One region of the Acidovorax sp. GW835-FHT14G06 genome, then DNA from elsewhere that is predicted to be linked to it. Evidence: predicted binding sites of a transcription regulator. Region 1 holds the regulator's gene; each other region holds the start of a gene.
The links. Region 1 encodes HrcA, which represses chaperone genes, less so after heat shock. Its sites were predicted from a motif close to TTAGCACTCNNNNNNNNNGAGTGCTAA; they were not measured.

Region 1 (5,162 bases):
TTGCCCGAGAACTGCGGCTCTTGAAGAGTTTGAACTAAACGTTCTCCCAGAGCCTTCCGCAAAGCCTCAAGGCTCGACGCAAGGTGGTATGCGTGCGGAATCCGAGCTAGCTTGAGTGCGCTGCACAACGCTCGCCCTTCAATCTGATCGTCGAGAAGATCGTCAGCGGACGGAGATTCGACGATGTACACGAATCCTTCGAGCATGCATCACCTGTATTTGTGGGCTCTAACGCAATGTAGACCGCACCAAGCCGCAGGCCATATCTGGCGCTTGCGGTCTAAACTGGCACGCAGAAAACGCCGCAAGGGGCTTGTAACCTAGCGTTGTGGCACGTGAGCTGCATGAAAAAGCATTACTAAATTCAGCCATGAAACCCGCCGCCCCTCCTGTGTTGCGCGCCACACGGTTGCTGGATTTGGTCCGTGAGCGAATTCGTTCCAAACACTATAGCTTTGCGCATGGGGCTGGGCCACGCCATGGAGTCGTTCATCGTCAAACGACGGCTTTGTGGCTGTGCACTGACCAACTGCTCTGGGCCCTGAGCAGACGGTGGGCACCATTTCCCTAAACAGTCATCTATTCACAATCCGGCTTGCTCACAGTTCGAGCGATGCTGTTGGAGATCCTATATCGCAGGTTTCTCGGTCTAATTTACGTTGGTGGGCTATCAAGGCCTCCGCGCTCTATAACGGTATTCACCTGGGTATTAATGCCACTCTCGAAGCCAATGACCAGCCCGCTAACTCGCGCGGCGGTCCTCACCGCATTCGTCTTTGTCTCGCTGGGCGCCTTCCTGGACCTTGTTCAAGGGGGCCGCTTCGTTTTTTTCTACGGCGCTCAGTACACGCAAGCGGCGTTGGTGGCCTTTCTCTTCCTCCTCCCTGCCTGCGCCGGTCTGTTGCTCACCCAACCGCGTTTCACTGCCCATATGCAATGGCGCTATCCAACTCGTTGGGTGCGCTGGCTGTTCATCAACCCTCTCATCACTGTCATCACTGCAGGAGCCATAGTCGTTGCGCCTCGTGGCTGGCTCGCGGCAGGCACTTGGGCCTTCGGCACACCGCAAGCTCCTCTCGTCGCTAAGGTCATTTCGGTGGAACAGTTCAGAGCTCGCAAGGGGTGCGACCAGCATGCCACCCTCAGCCTCCTATCGGTTCAAGCAACTATCTGCCTCGCCGATCACTACGTCGGCGCCCCGCTCCGGACGGATCAGGAAGTTTTCGTTTCCGGGAAGGCCTCTTTTACTGGGTTTTTTATTGGCAACTTTGCAGCCAAATGAGTATCTTCCAGCGGCCGCCTAACGCCTCCACCAAGAGGACCAGTCGCGCTTACATGGTGGTGCGTTGAGTGTCCGCTCTTACTTGCCGCCACCGGCTGCTCCTGGCCGAATTCTGCCCCACGGCGTGGGGCGCTGGCGGGCCTGAGTAGACGGTGGGTGTAACCTGTCCGTCAACCAGAAGCCAAAATGTGGCGCTGAATGCGTGCCTTGCCTGATGAAGATGTGGCCCAGGCCGCCGGGCGTTGCCCTTCCTGCTGGTGCGACCAGACCAATCTGGCGGATATGCTTGGCGAGCCGCTCAGCAACTTGCGTGACCACCCCCACCGCCTCGGAGGCCGGGACCGCTGGGCCAAAACACGATTACAAAAGTAAAATCATTCCATGCTCGATGACCGTGCCAAGTTGTTGCTCAAAGCCCTGGTCGAGCGTTACATCGCTGATGGGCAGCCTGTAGGGTCGCGTACCCTTTCCCGTGCGTCCGGGTTGGATTTGTCGCCTGCCACGATACGAAACGTGATGGCGGACCTGGAAGAGCTAGGGCTGATCGCGAGTCCACATACCTCAGCAGGCCGTATCCCTACCGCGCGTGGATACCGATTGTTTGTGGACACCATGTTGACGGTGCAGCGAGAGTCTGTCATGCCGCCGCAGCTGGCACCTGAACAGCCTCAAAAGGTCATCGCCAACGCTGCGCAGCTGTTGTCCAACCTCTCCCAATTCGTTGGAGTGGTGATGGCACCTCGGCGTACCTCGGTATTTCGTCACATTGAGTTTCTGCGACTCTCTGAAAAGCGGTTTCTGGTCATCATCGTGTCCCCGGAGGGCGATGTTCAGAATCGTGTGATCTTTACCGAGGTGGACCACTCCCAGTCACAGCTGGTGGAGGCTTCCAACTTTCTGAACGCCCACTACGCGGGACTTGCGATGGAGCAGGTACGGGAACGCTTGAAGTCCGAGGTCGATGTGTTGCGCGGAGAGATCGCATCGCTCATGCAGGCGGCGGTCAACGTGGGTTCGGAGGCGCTGTCCGAGGCGCAGGATGAGGTGGTGATTTCCGGGGAGCGCAACCTGCTGTCGGTCAGCGACTTCTCCAGTGACATGGGCAATTTGCGCAGGGCTTTCGACTTGTTCGAGCAGAAGACTCAGATTCTCCGGCTCCTGGATATTTCCAGCCAAGCGGAGGGAGTGCGCATCTACATCGGTGGAGAGAGCCAGGTCGTACCATTTGAAGAGCTGTCGATCGTGAGCTCCCCGTACGAGGTCGATGGCAAGGTGGTAGGAACATTGGGAGTGATAGGTCCTACGCGCATGCCATACGACCGCATGATCCAGATTGTGGACATCACCTCCAAGCTGGTATCCAACGCGCTCAGCCACCGCAAGTAAGCCCCTACAATACGGCGCTTGCCACGTTGTATAGCGCTGTAGCATGGCCTGGGGGCGTTAGCTCAGTTGGTTAGAGCAGAGGACTCATAATCCTTTGGTCGTTGGTTCAAGTCCAACACGCCCTACCACCCTTGCTCGCAGGGTGGATGTATCAGCAAACGATGTGTTTTGTGATCCAAATCGCTCAGTTTGTTTTTGTAGCCTTCATCGTGCATTACAATCTCGGCTTGCGTTGAATTGACTGTCTGTTTGCATAGCCTGATTCAGGAAGGCAATCAGAAAGAAAGCAAATTTCAGGGGTTGCCAAGAAATCATGCTATAATTCAAAGCTTAGCGGCTGTAGCTCAGCTGGATAGAGTACTTGGCTACGAACCAAGGGGTCGTGGGTTCGATTCCTGCCAGCCGCACCAATGTTTAAAGCCTGCAATCGCGAGATTGCAGGCTTTTTCATTTGTCCAGGCGTATTGCGCCGATTGGAGAGTTCTGGCGATGAGCAAGGCTTTTACCAAGGAAACTGACGGTGCCGATGATGACGAGGGTTTGGCATTGCCTCCTTTGCCGCCGGGTGGCAAAAACTACATCACCCCGTCCGGGTATGCGCGTCTGAGGGCGGAGCTGTTGGATCTCATCGACAACGAGCGGCCCAAGATCGTGGATGTGGTTCACTGGGCTGCCAGCAATGGGGATCGGTCTGAGAACGGTGACTATCTTTACGGCAAGAAGCGCTTGCGCGAGATTGATAGGCGTATCCGTTTTTTGACCAAGCGGCTGGAGATCGCCGAAGTGGTGGACCCCAGTTTGCACGCGGGTAGCGAACAGGTCTTTTTTGGGGCTACCGTCACCTACTCAGACGACGAGGATGGTGAGCGCACGATCACCATCATAGGCATCGACGAGGCGGACAGTCGTATGGGGCAGGTCAGCTGGATTTCACCCGTTGCACGGGCGCTGCTGAAGTCGCGCGTTGGGGATGAGGTGCAGCTACCAACACCAGGCGGTGTGCGCCACCTTGAGGTGTTGGAGGTGCAGTACCCACCCCGTAGTGTCGTCTCGTAGCGATTGCAAACAGGCAGTGCTCCTGCGCACCACTTTCCGCGACCTGAGCGGGCTTGGTGTACTGCTGCGCCAGTGCGTCAGGGTTGTGGTGTGATTCTGGCCGCGCGCAGCACAGCCTGGGTGCGGCGCAGGTTGCGCAGTGCAAGCTCCAGGTGGGATTGGTCGCGTACTGCCACTATGAAGCGCAAGTCCGTGGTGTCCAAGGCCGCTTCATCATCCATATCCACATGGGTGATGTCGGCCTCTGAATTGGCAAGCTCTGCTGCTACCCGTGCCAGCACCCCTTTGCCGTTGTTTACGGTAACAACCACGCCCGTTTCGAACATGCGGGTGGGCTCATCCGACCAATCGACAGCGATGAACCGCTCGCTGTCTTTGTGTTGCAGACGCTTGGCGACACTGCAATGTGCGTTGTGCACCACCAGTCCCTCGCCACGGCCCAGATAACCGACGATGCTGTCGCCCGGCACTGGGCGACAGCAGGCGGCATACTGCACGGAAGCATTCTCGCTACCGTCCAGGGTCACAGCGCCTTGCGACAGGGTTTCGTGCGATGTGTAGCGCTCGCGGGTCATGAGCAGGGCATCCGGGCGGTGTCCATGCTCAGACATCAGCACCATGAGGCGCTTGGCTACGATGCTGGCAATGCGCTTGCCCAAACCCAGGTCGGTCATCAGCTCGCTGCGCGTGCGGTTGCCAGTAAACCGCAATAGTTTGTCCCACAGCGGTTGCGTCTCTGCGTTTACTGGAGGCAACTGCTCCAAGCCTTCGGCGCGAATGGCCTGGGTCAACAGCTTTTCTCCCAGCCCCTCAGATTCAGTATGAGCCAAGGTTTTGAGGTAGTGGCGGATCTTGGACCGTGCACGGCCCGTGCGCACAAAGCCAAGCCACGCGGGGTTGGGTGTGGAGATAGGGTCGGTGATGATCTCCACCACATCCCCATTCTTGAGTTCGGTGCGCAGCGGGATCTGCTCGTTGTTGATCTTGGCGGCCGTGGTGCGGTCGCCCACATTGCTGTGAATGGCGTAGGCAAAGTCCACCACGGTGGCGCCGCGAGGCAGTGCCATGATCTGGCTTTTGGGTGTGAAGACGTAGACCGCATCGGGAAACAGGTCCACCTTGACGTGGTCCCAGAACTCCGCCGCATCCCGCGTTTCGTTCTGTATGTCCAGCAAGGATTGCAGCCACTTGGTTCCGAGGCGCTCGGCTGCAGTGCCTTCCCCGTCCTGGGCCTTGTAAAGCCAGTGTGCCGCCACGCCCGCTTCGGCAATCACGTGCATCTCGTCGGTGCGCATCTGGAACTCAATGTTCACGCCCGAGGGCCCTACCAGGGTGGTGTGCAGAGACTGGTAGCCGTTGAGTTTGGCAATGGCAATGTGGTCCTTGAACTTGCCAGGTACCGGCTTGTACATCTGGTGCAGTACACCCAAGGCGGTAT
Region 2 (5,162 bases), 180 kb from region 1:
GCTTTTGTTGCCACAGCACGTCCAGCACATGCTGGGTAGCGCGCTCCACAGCCCCCGCACGGTGCGCAATGCCCAGGGGCCGCCACAGCCGGGGCTGCACAGGCAGCATGCGGATGCGCGGATCCAGCGGCGTGGCGGTTGATGCCTCGTGGGGCAGCAGCGTGGCCCCATACCCGGCCGCCACCAGGCTCTTGATGGCATCGTTGTAGTTGAGCTGGATGCGCGCCTTGGGGTGTTCGCCCGCCAGGGCCAGCCAATCGCTTGTCAGGCGCGACAGACTGGTGCCGTTGTCGTTCAGGATCAGCGGTTGACCGGACAGCCATTGCGGCGTGACCCGCCGGGGTGCTGTCCAGGCGGACGGCACGAACGCCATCACCGGGTCGCGCCGCCACGGCAGTACCGTCACCCCGCGCACCGAGGCCATCGGCAAGGCGACCAACCCCACATCCAGCGTACCCAGGGCCAGCCGCGACATCGTCTCTTGCGATGTAAGCACCACCACCTGCACATCAATGCCGGGGTGGTGCTGGCCCAGCACCTCTAGCGCCTGGGGCAGCAGGTGCGCAATGGCGCCGGTGGAGGCGCCCAACCGCACACGCCCCTCCAGCCCCTGCACCTGGCGCAGCACCAGGTCCATCGCCTCATCGGCATCGGCCAGCAGGCGCCGGGCCCGCTCCACCAGCACCTCCCCCGCGCCGGACGGCCGCACCTCGCCCCGCTTGCGCACCAGCAACGGCGCACCAATCAGCGCCTCCAGGTCCGCAATGTGCAGGCTGACCGTGGGCGGTGCCAGGTGCAGCGTGCGGGCAGCTTCCGCAAAGGACCCGAGGTCAGCGATGGTGACCAGGGTGCGCAGCCGGTCGAGATTGAGTTCGCGCATGACGTTCAGCAGAACTGATCTTGATGTTTGTGAAATTCAACTTTTCAAATTTTAGATCGGGGCTGAAGATTCCACATCCCACCCCCACCCCTGCCAGGAGTCCGCACCATGACCACCCGACCTCTCGTCTTCATTGATGGAGACCAAGGCACTACCGGCCTGCAAATCCACCAGCGCCTGCACGGCCGCACAGACCTGCGGTTGCTGACACTGCCCGAGGCCGACCGCAAGAACCCCACGCGCCGCGCCGAGGCCATCAACAGCTGCGACATCGCCATCCTGTGCCTGCCCGACGCCGCTGCGCGTGAAGCCGTCGCCGCCATCCACAACCCCGCCGTGCGCGTGATTGACGCCAGCTCGGCCCACCGCACGGCCCCGCAATGGGTCTATGGTTTTCCGGAGATGGATGCGGCGCAGGCCGCACGCATCGCCAAGGCGCAACGCGTCAGCAACCCCGGCTGCTACCCCACCGGCGCCGTGGCCCTGCTGCGGCCCCTGGTGCAGGCCGGCCTGCTGCCTGCCGACCACCCGCTCAACATCCACGCGGTGTCGGGATATTCCGGCGGTGGGCGTGCCCGGGTGCAAGCCCACGAAGGCCCCAAGGCAGCCCATGCGCCCGCCCTCCAGGTCTACGGGCTGCAGCTGGAGCACAAACACACGCCCGAGATCGCGCAACACGCCGGGCTGTCGCAGCGCCCGTTTTTCCTGCCCTCGTACGGCGCATTCCGCCAGGGCATCGTGCTGACCATCGGGCTGCATCTGCGGCAGCTCGCGCCGGGTACGCAAGGCGAACACCTGCACGCCTGCCTGCAGCAGCACTACGCCGACGCCGCCTTCGTCGAGGTGATGCCCATCGCCACCACCGAAGCAACCGAGCATCTGGACCCGCAAGCCCTGAACGGCACCAACCGGCTGCAGCTGGGTGTGTTCAGCAACGCCCGTCACGGTCAGATGTTGCTGACCGCCGTGTTTGACAATCTGGGCAAGGGGGCCTCGGGGGCAGCGGTGCAGAACCTGGATCTGATGCTGGATGGCACCACCTGAAAGCCGCGGAGACAAGAAACTTCCCCCACATGTTCTGGGGGGTGTCTTGAAATGGCCACAAATGCCCGTATCATTAGCACTCACCGCAGACGAGTGCTAACACTGTGCTCTCTGCTGGCAGTTTGGTGGCCCCGGATGGCCGGGGCTGATTGAGTCCCTCAGCTTTTTTTACTGAAAACAGGAGCATTGCAATGAACCTTCGCCCTCTGCACGATCGCGTGATCGTCAAGCGTATTGAAAGCGAAACCACGACCGCTTCCGGCATCGTGATCCCTGACAACGCCGCCGAAAAGCCCGATCAAGGTGAAGTGTTGGCCGTCGGCCCCGGCAAGCGCAACGACAAGGGCGAAGTGCTCGCCCTGAACGTGAAGGTCGGTGACCGCGTTCTGTTCGGCAAATACTCGGGCCAGACCGTCAAGGTCAACGGCGACGAGCTGCTGGTCATGAAGGAAGACGACCTGTTTGCAGTGGTTGAGAAGTAATTTCTCTTCCCCTCTGAATCACTCATCTTTTCATAGCTGCTAGTGCTTATTGAATAAGCGCCAGCAGCCAATTTGAACCAAATTTAGGAGCTCCAAAATGGCAGCAAAAGACGTAGTTTTCGGCGGCGAAGCCCGCGCTCGCATGGTTGAAGGCGTGAACATCCTGGCCAACGCGGTCAAGGTCACGCTGGGCCCCAAGGGTCGCAATGTGGTGCTGGAGCGCTCGTTCGGCGCCCCTACCGTGACCAAGGACGGTGTGTCCGTGGCCAAGGAAATCGAACTCAAGGACAAGCTGCAGAACATGGGCGCCCAGCTCGTGAAGGAAGTGGCCTCCAAGACCAGCGACAACGCTGGTGACGGCACCACCACCGCCACGGTGCTGGCACAAGCCATCGTGCGCGAAGGCTTCAAGTACGTGGCCGCTGGCATCAACCCGATGGACCTCAAGCGCGGTATCGACAAGGCTGTGACGGCCCTGGTTGCCGAGCTGAAGAAGGCTTCCAAGCCCACCACCACCTCCAAGGAAATCGCCCAAGTGGGTTCGATCTCCGCCAACTCCGACGAAACCATCGGCAAGCTGATCGCTGACGCCATGGACAAGGTTGGCAAGGAAGGCGTGATCACCGTGGAAGACGGCAAGTCGCTGGACAGCGAACTGGACGTCGTGGAAGGCATGCAGTTTGACCGCGGCTACCTGTCGCCCTACTTCATCAACAACCCCGAAAAGCAATCCGCGATTCTGGACAACCCCTTCGTGCTGCTGTTCGACAAGAAGATCAGCAACATCCGCGACCTGCTGCCCACGCTGGAGCAAGTGGCCAAGGCCGGCCGTCCGCTGCTGATCATTGCCGAAGAAGTCGAAGGCGAAGCCCTGGCTACGCTGGTGGTCAACACGATCCGCGGCATCCTGAAGGTTGTGGCTGTGAAGGCTCCTGGCTTCGGCGACCGCCGCAAGGCCATGCTGGAAGACATCGCCATCCTGACGGGCGGCAAGGTCATCGCTGAAGAAGTGGGCCTGACCCTCGAGAAGGTGACCCTGGCCGACCTGGGCCAGGCCAAGCGCATCGAAGTGGGCAAGGAAAACACCATCATCATCGACGGCGCCGGCGCTGCTGCTGACATCGAAGCCCGCGTGAAGCAAGTGCGCGTGCAGATCGAAGAAGCCACGTCCGACTACGACCGCGAAAAGCTGCAAGAGCGCGTGGCCAAGCTGGCCGGCGGTGTGGCCGTGATCAAGGTCGGCGCTGCCACCGAAGTCGAAATGAAGGAAAAGAAGGCCCGCGTGGAAGACGCACTGCACGCTACCCGTGCAGCGGTGGAAGAAGGCGTTGTGGCTGGCGGCGGCGTGGCGCTGCTGCGTGCCAAGCAAGCCGTGGGCGACTCGATCAAGGGCGACAACGCTGACCAAGACGCCGGTATCAAGCTGGTGCTGAAGGCGGTGGAAGCTCCCCTGCGCGAAATCGTGAACAACGCCGGTGGCGAAGCCTCCGTGGTGGTGAACGCAGTGCTGGCTGGCAAGGGCAACTTTGGCTTCAACGCTGCCAACGACACCTACGGCGACATGCTCGAACTGGGCATTCTGGACCCCACGAAGGTCACCCGCACGGCTCTGCAAAACGCGGCCTCCGTGGCATCGCTGCTGCTGACGACCGAAGCCATGGTTGCAGAAGCACCCAAGGAAGAAGCCGGTGCTGGCGGCGGCATGCCAGACATGGGCGGCATGGGTGGTATGGGCGGCATGGGCATGTAATTGCCAGGCCCCTGCGCAGCGGCCTGGTGCTGACTGCGCAGCCCATCACACAAAAGCCCGCAGGCCTTACGGTCTGCGGGCTTTTTCTTTTTCTACAGGGCCAACTCAAGACGCTGGCATGCCGTGGCTTTACTCCCCGCTGGGTTGCACCCACCAGTAAATCAGCACCAGGGTGCCGATACCGGTGAGCGACAGCAGTTGCCACCAGCCAGAACGGCCAATGTCATGCAAGCGTCGAGCCCCCACGGCCAGCGCAGGCAGCAGCAGGGCCAGGGCGGCAATGCCGTAAAGCACCTGACTGATCATGGTGGCAATCACCAGCACCCCGAACTGGAACAAAGCAAACCACCAGAACTCGGAACGTGGCGCACGGCCCGAAAACCCTGCGTACTGCGCAAAGCAGCTTTTGACAGCCGAAACAAAATCCATAGCGAACTCCCTCTCTTGAACAATCATTGCTTGGTCACGGGTTACCCCGCGTGGCCATGATAGGGGGGCGCTACGACAAGTCCAGCGGGCTTGGCGTGCACAGCAGCCTCGCTGTGCCGCCAATGCCACGCGACGAGGCGTCAATTGCTCTTATTTTTATAGCTATCAGTGCATATTGCACTAGCGCATCCAGCGGTTTTCGCTACCAATCCCGCTGCAGCGACCGCTCAAGCCGCTTTGCGCAGCGCCTGGGTGTCACGCGCCAGTTGCGTGATGCGCGCCCAGTCGCCCGCACGCACTGCATCGGTGGGCGTGAGCCAAGAGCCACCCACGCAGCGCACGTTGGGCAGCGCCAGGTAATTGGGGGCGGTGGCATTGGTGATGCCACCCGTGGGGCAAAAGCTCACCTGACCAAACGGGCTGGCCCAGGACTTGAGCAGCGGAATCCCCCCCACGGCCTCGGCCGGGAACAGCTTGAGGAACGAGAACCCATCGGCCAGCGCCGCCATGATCTCGCTCGACGTGGCCACGCCGGGCAGCAGCGGCAGGTTCAGGCCCTTGCAGGCGCTGCCCACGG
Region 3 (5,162 bases), on a different contig from region 1:
CCCCCGCGTAGCCGGGCGGGTCATTCAGAAAGCATGGAGACGGGCCCAGCAAAATCAGCCGGTCAAACAGCGAAGGCCGCTCGATGGATGCGAGCATGCCGATGCTGCAGCTGACGGAATGGCCTACAAAGGTCACCCCTTCGCTGAGGCCAAGGGCATCGCACACTTCCAGGACATCCAGCGCGTAGCCCCGAAGATCGGCATACCGCAGCCGGTCAAACGCCGCGCGGTCCGAGCCGCCGCTGCCCACATAGTCGAACAGCACTTGGCGGTGCGTAGCTCTGAACGCAGGTGTCATCAAGCCCCACATATCTTGATTGCACCCAAAGCCGTGCGCGTACATGAGCACAGGGCCTTCATCGCCCAGAACTTTGACATTGTTTCGCTTCAAAACGCTGCTCATGACGCATCTCCTCGGGTTGATACGGTATCAGGGCAAACAGGTTCCTGCCATTTCGCAGGTTGCCATGAACTATAGCGACGCAGGTGCTGCTTGACCGGGTGAGATGGGCGGTGACGCGGCCAAACCCCGCGTTTGACAATAGTTTGCAGTTCGGCTGTGAATCCGGGTGCAACGCCGTCTCACTGGTGTGAGACGGGCAAGATCGTGGTGTCCTGGCTATTTGTGATGGCCGGTAACTCGGGTGCGATCCAGCACTTGGCAGGCATGAAGGACTCCAAAGTGATCGTAGCGATCAACAAGGCCCCAGAGGCGCCGATCTTCAGCACGGGCCGACTATGAGTTGGACGCTGATCTGTTCTCCGTTGAGCCAGAACTGGCAGCGCCGCTCCGGTATAGCCCAGTGCATCTGCTGGTAACAGCCCCAAGGTATCGCAGGCAATGCCATTTCTATCGGACCAGCGTCGGGCAAAGGCCGCTGTGCGCCTCATAGCGTCAGTTCGTCAATCCGATATCGGTGGTGGCAATTGCTACAAAACTGCCTTTGGCTGAGGCGAAGCCACAGGCAGCAGTGTGCCGATGGACACCTGGCCCCGGTCCCCTCCAGCTGCCTGCTTCAAAGACCTACGGAGGGTTGCCCGACACCGCTACATAGCAGCAGCTCAACTTCTCCCTCAGGTCTGGTTGGGCATCGGGGTTGGACAAGCCTGTAGTTCCATCGCATGCGACCTGGTTTTGCCGACAGGAGTCGGGCCAACGTTCCAGATCGTCATCTAGAGCCATCCACTGCCGGGGCTTTTAGCGCTGAGCGTCTTCTTGAGCCTGCCCCCCCCGGGGGGGGGCGGAACATGGACAGGTTCCAAGGATCCACGCCATGCACACGCCTGTGGTACGTACCCGCAAATAAACCGGGCACGCAAAGAGGCAGAAAGGCGTTTGAGGGGCGCGCTGTACCCGGGACGGATGCACCAGGTGCTACTCAGTACCATGGTGACTGCTAGGTGGGTGAGAGCAACGACTCCAGGATAGGAACCTATTCGACCAGGGAACGTCCTGCAGCCTCACTAGGGCATCATGTAGATGCCTTTGCGGGGATGACCTCACCTACGCGACCGATTGGAGGGGCGCCGCTGCTCCCAGTTCTTAGGCCCACATCGATAGGGGCGAATATCTCACCAACTTCTTCCTACTGATCAGGCAGAAATAGTTAGCACACACTTGCAAACAATGTGCTTTCAACTGCTGGCTAAGCCGCATTGCGACGCAACCAACGCACGACCCGCTGCTCAAAGGGGTGGGGCCAGATTCCTGAAATCCGCCGAAAAACAGGCACGGAAGATTGATGAAACGTCATCAAGAACAAATTTCCCTTTACAAATCAAATAGTTACGCGATTTTTTGCACCCAAAAAATACAAAACTCAATGAGAAAAATACAAAACTCGAGTGGAATCGACAACAAATATTGTCAAACGGTGTCCATGGGCAACCTGACGGGAACTCCGGGCTTAGCACTCAATCAGAGAGAGTGCTAATATCATGGCTTAGAGGAAAGGATTCCCGGAATGAACATTCAATCTGGAACCGCGACGATGTCTCTGGCGCCCGCCAACCCTTGGGCGCTGGTGCCCCCCTTGGGCAATCTGGACGCCTACATTTCGGCCGTCAACCGCCTGCCTCTGCTCACGCACGAAGAAGAGCAGACCTACGCACGCCAGCTCAAGGAAAACAACGATCTGGACGCCGCCGGCCGGCTGGTGATGTCGCACCTGCGCCTCGTGGTTTCGATTGCACGCCAGTACCTGGGCTACGGACTGCCCCATGGCGACCTGATCCAGGAAGGCAATGTGGGCCTGATGAAGGCCGTCAAGCGCTTCGACCCCGATCAGGGCGTGCGCCTGGTGAGCTACGCCATGCACTGGATCAAGGCCGAGATCCACGAATACATCCTGAAGAACTGGCGCATGGTCAAGGTAGCGACCACCAAAGCGCAGCGCAAGCTGTTCTTCAACCTGCGCTCCATGAAGCAGGGCTTCAAGGCAGACGCCTCGGCCGCCGATGCCGCCACGCACCGCGACACCCTGTCTGACCATGAGATCGACGCCGTGGCCGCGCAGCTCAACGTGAAGCGCGAAGAAGTCATCGAAATGGAAACCCGCATGGCGGGCGGCGATGTGCTGCTGGACCCAGCCCCGTCCGACGATGGAGAGCAGGCATTTGGACCCATCGCCTACCTGGCAGATGCGTCGCACGAACCCACAGCCATGATCGAGTCGCGCCAGCGAGACACCTTGGCCACCGACGGCATTGCCAACGCGCTCGCCAGCTTGGACGACCGGAGCCGCCGCATCGTGGAAGAGCGCTGGCTCAAGGTCAACGACGACGGCAGTGGCGGTATGACGCTGCACGACCTGGCGGCTGTCTACGGCGTGAGCGCTGAGCGCATTCGCCAGATTGAGGTGGCTGCCATGAAGAAGATGAAAAAGGCGCTGGCCGAATACGCCTGAGCGCATTGGACGGCGGGGTTAATATCCCCGGCTGCAGAAGTTGCCTCGCGGGGCCCCAGTTCTGGGGCCCCGTGTCGTTTGGGCCCCGAATATTCCTCAAGGAGATTGCTCCCTATGCCATCACGTTCCGCCTTTCCTGGCCGTGTTTCCCGCCGTGCTTCGCTGCTGATTGCGCTGGCTGCTGCATCCCCCTGGGCGCTGGCGCAGAACGCCGGCAAGCCCGCCACAGCGCCCGCGCCGCTGGCTTGGCCCACCAAGCCCCTGAAGATCATCGTGGGCTTCCCGGCCGGCTCTTCCCCCGACCTGACGGCACGCACGTTCTCGGAACCCCTGTCCAAGGCTTTGGGCCAGCCCGTCATTGTGGACAACAAGGTAGGTGCGGGCGGCAACATCGGTGCCGACGCAGTGGCCAAGGCCCGTGACGATCACACCATCGGGCTGATGATCAACGGCAACATGACAATTGCCAAACTGCTGAACCCGGCCGTGCCGTATGACCCGATCAAGGATCTGGCACCACTCAGCCTGATCGGCACCTCGCCGCTGATCCTGACCGCACCCGTCAACCAGCCCGGCGTGGCCGCCAACAGCAGTGCCCGCGACTTCTTCGTGGCAGCACGCAATGGTGGTGACAAGTGGAGCTACGGCACGCCAGGCGTGGGCACGGTGGGCCACATCGGCACCGAGCTGCTCAAGGCGCGCAGCAACATCAACCCCGTGCATGTGCCCTACCCTGGCTATCCGCAGGTGGCCAACGCGATGCTGGGCGGCCAGCTGCAGATGGCGCTGCTGCCCCCGGCGCTGGCGCAGGCCCAGGTGCGTGCGGGCAAGCTGCGCGCGATCGGCGTGACCTCCTCCGGGCGCAGCCCGCTGGCACCCGAGGTGCCGAGCCTGGCCGAGGCAGGCATCAGCAACTTCAACCTGGAAATCTGGAACGCCTTCGCAGCGCCTTCCACCATGCCCAAGCCCATCCAGGCCAAGCTGGCCGCGCTGATCAGCGAGATCGCCCGCAGCGAAGACGTGCGCAGCAAGCTGTTTCAGCAGGGGTGGCAGACGGTGGGCTCGTCTCCCGAAGGCTTGGCCAACCGCATCAAGGCCGACACCAATCTGCTGGGCGGCGTGATTGCGATGCGGGGCATCAAGGCCGAATAAGGCCCAAGAGCATCAACTCATGCGGGGCCGCACAGTGCCTCGCATAACGGCGGCCTGACACAGGCCCCGGGTCACTCAGGGGCTGGAGGGGCTCAGCCCCCGGCCTCGGCCAACAACACCTTCACATCGGCCGCCAGGGCCTGTGCGCCGCTGCCATAGCGGTTGTAGACCCGCAGGCGCCCTGAGGGGTCGTACACGTAGCTACCTGCAGAGTGGTCCATGGTGTAGCTGGTGGGCGTCTTGCCATCGACTTTCTTGTAATAGATCTTGAAGTCCTTGGCGACGGCGGCCAGCTGCTCGGGTGTGCCGTATAGCGCCAAAAAACTCGGATCGAAGTTGCCCATGTAGGCCTTTAGCACCTCGGGCGTATCTCGCTCCGGGTCCACCGTCACAAAAACGCCCTGCAGTCGGTCGCCGTCCTTGCCCAGCATCTGCTTGACCTCGGCCAGCTCCTGCATCGACGTGGGGCATACGTCGGGGCATTGGGTGTAGCCGAAGAACACCACCACCACCTTGCCTGCAAAGTCCTTGATGTGGCGCGGCTGGCCGTTGTGGTCGGTCAGCGGAATGTCGCGGGCATATTCGGCGCCGGTCACATCCACCCCCCGAAACTCGGCCTTTTTCTCGGAACATGCGCCCAGGAGGCCTGTAGCGCATAAAGATATTGCACTAGCAGCTATCAATTTAAGAGCGTTTCGTTTCTGCATGGAGATCACAGCACATAGTGGTCCACCAGCAGTGCAGCAAACAGCACGCTCAGGTGGATGAGGGAAAAGCGGAAGGTCTTGCGGGCCAGGGCGTCCGAATAGTTGCGCCACAAGGCGAACGCGTACCCACAAAAACCCAGGCTCAACAGAATGGCCGCAGCCAGATAGATCCAGGAACTCATGCCGTAGATGAACGGCATCATGCACCCGGCCAGCAGGATCAGTGTGTATAGAAAGACCTGCAACCGCGTGAACTCATTGCCATGCGTGACGGGCAGCATCGGCAAGCCGGACTTGCGGTAGTCCTCCACCCGGTACAGGGCCAGCGCCCAGAAGTGCGGTGGGGTCCACAAAAAGATGATGAGGAAGAGGATGAGCGCCTCGGGCCCCACGTCGT

Region 2: a site for HrcA is predicted at 1,998-2,024, ahead of AC1Q64_RS07275 (co-chaperone GroES). Genes of this name have one in related genera too.
Region 3: a site for HrcA is predicted at 1,908-1,934, ahead of rpoH (RNA polymerase sigma factor RpoH). Genes of this name have one in related genera too.

What each region holds. Positions count from the first base shown of each region.
Region 1 covers NZ_JBXAGA010000003.1:267,359-272,520, reverse strand. The annotation lists gene AC1Q64_RS06375 (hypothetical protein) at 1-206, opposite strand, end outside; gene AC1Q64_RS06370 (hypothetical protein) at 731-1,282, shown strand; gene hrcA (heat-inducible transcriptional repressor HrcA) at 1,664-2,668, shown strand; tRNA gene AC1Q64_RS06360 (tRNA-Ile) at 2,720-2,796, shown strand; tRNA gene AC1Q64_RS06355 (tRNA-Arg) at 3,002-3,078, shown strand; gene greB (transcription elongation factor GreB) at 3,158-3,724, shown strand; gene AC1Q64_RS06345 (RelA/SpoT family protein) at 3,802-5,162, opposite strand, start outside.
Region 2 covers NZ_JBXAGA010000003.1:446,938-452,099, forward strand. The annotation lists gene AC1Q64_RS07265 (LysR family transcriptional regulator) at 1-880, opposite strand, end outside; gene argC (N-acetyl-gamma-glutamyl-phosphate reductase) at 989-1,924, shown strand; gene AC1Q64_RS07275 (co-chaperone GroES) at 2,116-2,406, shown strand; gene groL (chaperonin GroEL) at 2,504-4,156, shown strand; gene AC1Q64_RS07285 (DUF805 domain-containing protein) at 4,286-4,585, opposite strand; gene eda (bifunctional 4-hydroxy-2-oxoglutarate aldolase/2-dehydro-3-deoxy-phosphogluconate aldolase) at 4,813-5,162, opposite strand, start outside.
Region 3 covers NZ_JBXAGA010000010.1:85,608-90,769, reverse strand. The annotation lists gene AC1Q64_RS18375 (alpha/beta fold hydrolase) at 1-403, opposite strand, end outside; partial or broken gene AC1Q64_RS18370 (electron transfer flavoprotein subunit alpha/FixB family protein) at 554-791, shown strand; gene AC1Q64_RS18365 (hypothetical protein) at 1,025-1,183, opposite strand; gene rpoH (RNA polymerase sigma factor RpoH) at 1,965-2,906, shown strand; gene AC1Q64_RS18355 (Bug family tripartite tricarboxylate transporter substrate binding protein) at 3,021-4,058, shown strand; gene AC1Q64_RS18350 (SCO family protein) at 4,151-4,765, opposite strand; gene cyoE (heme o synthase) at 4,771-5,162, opposite strand, start outside.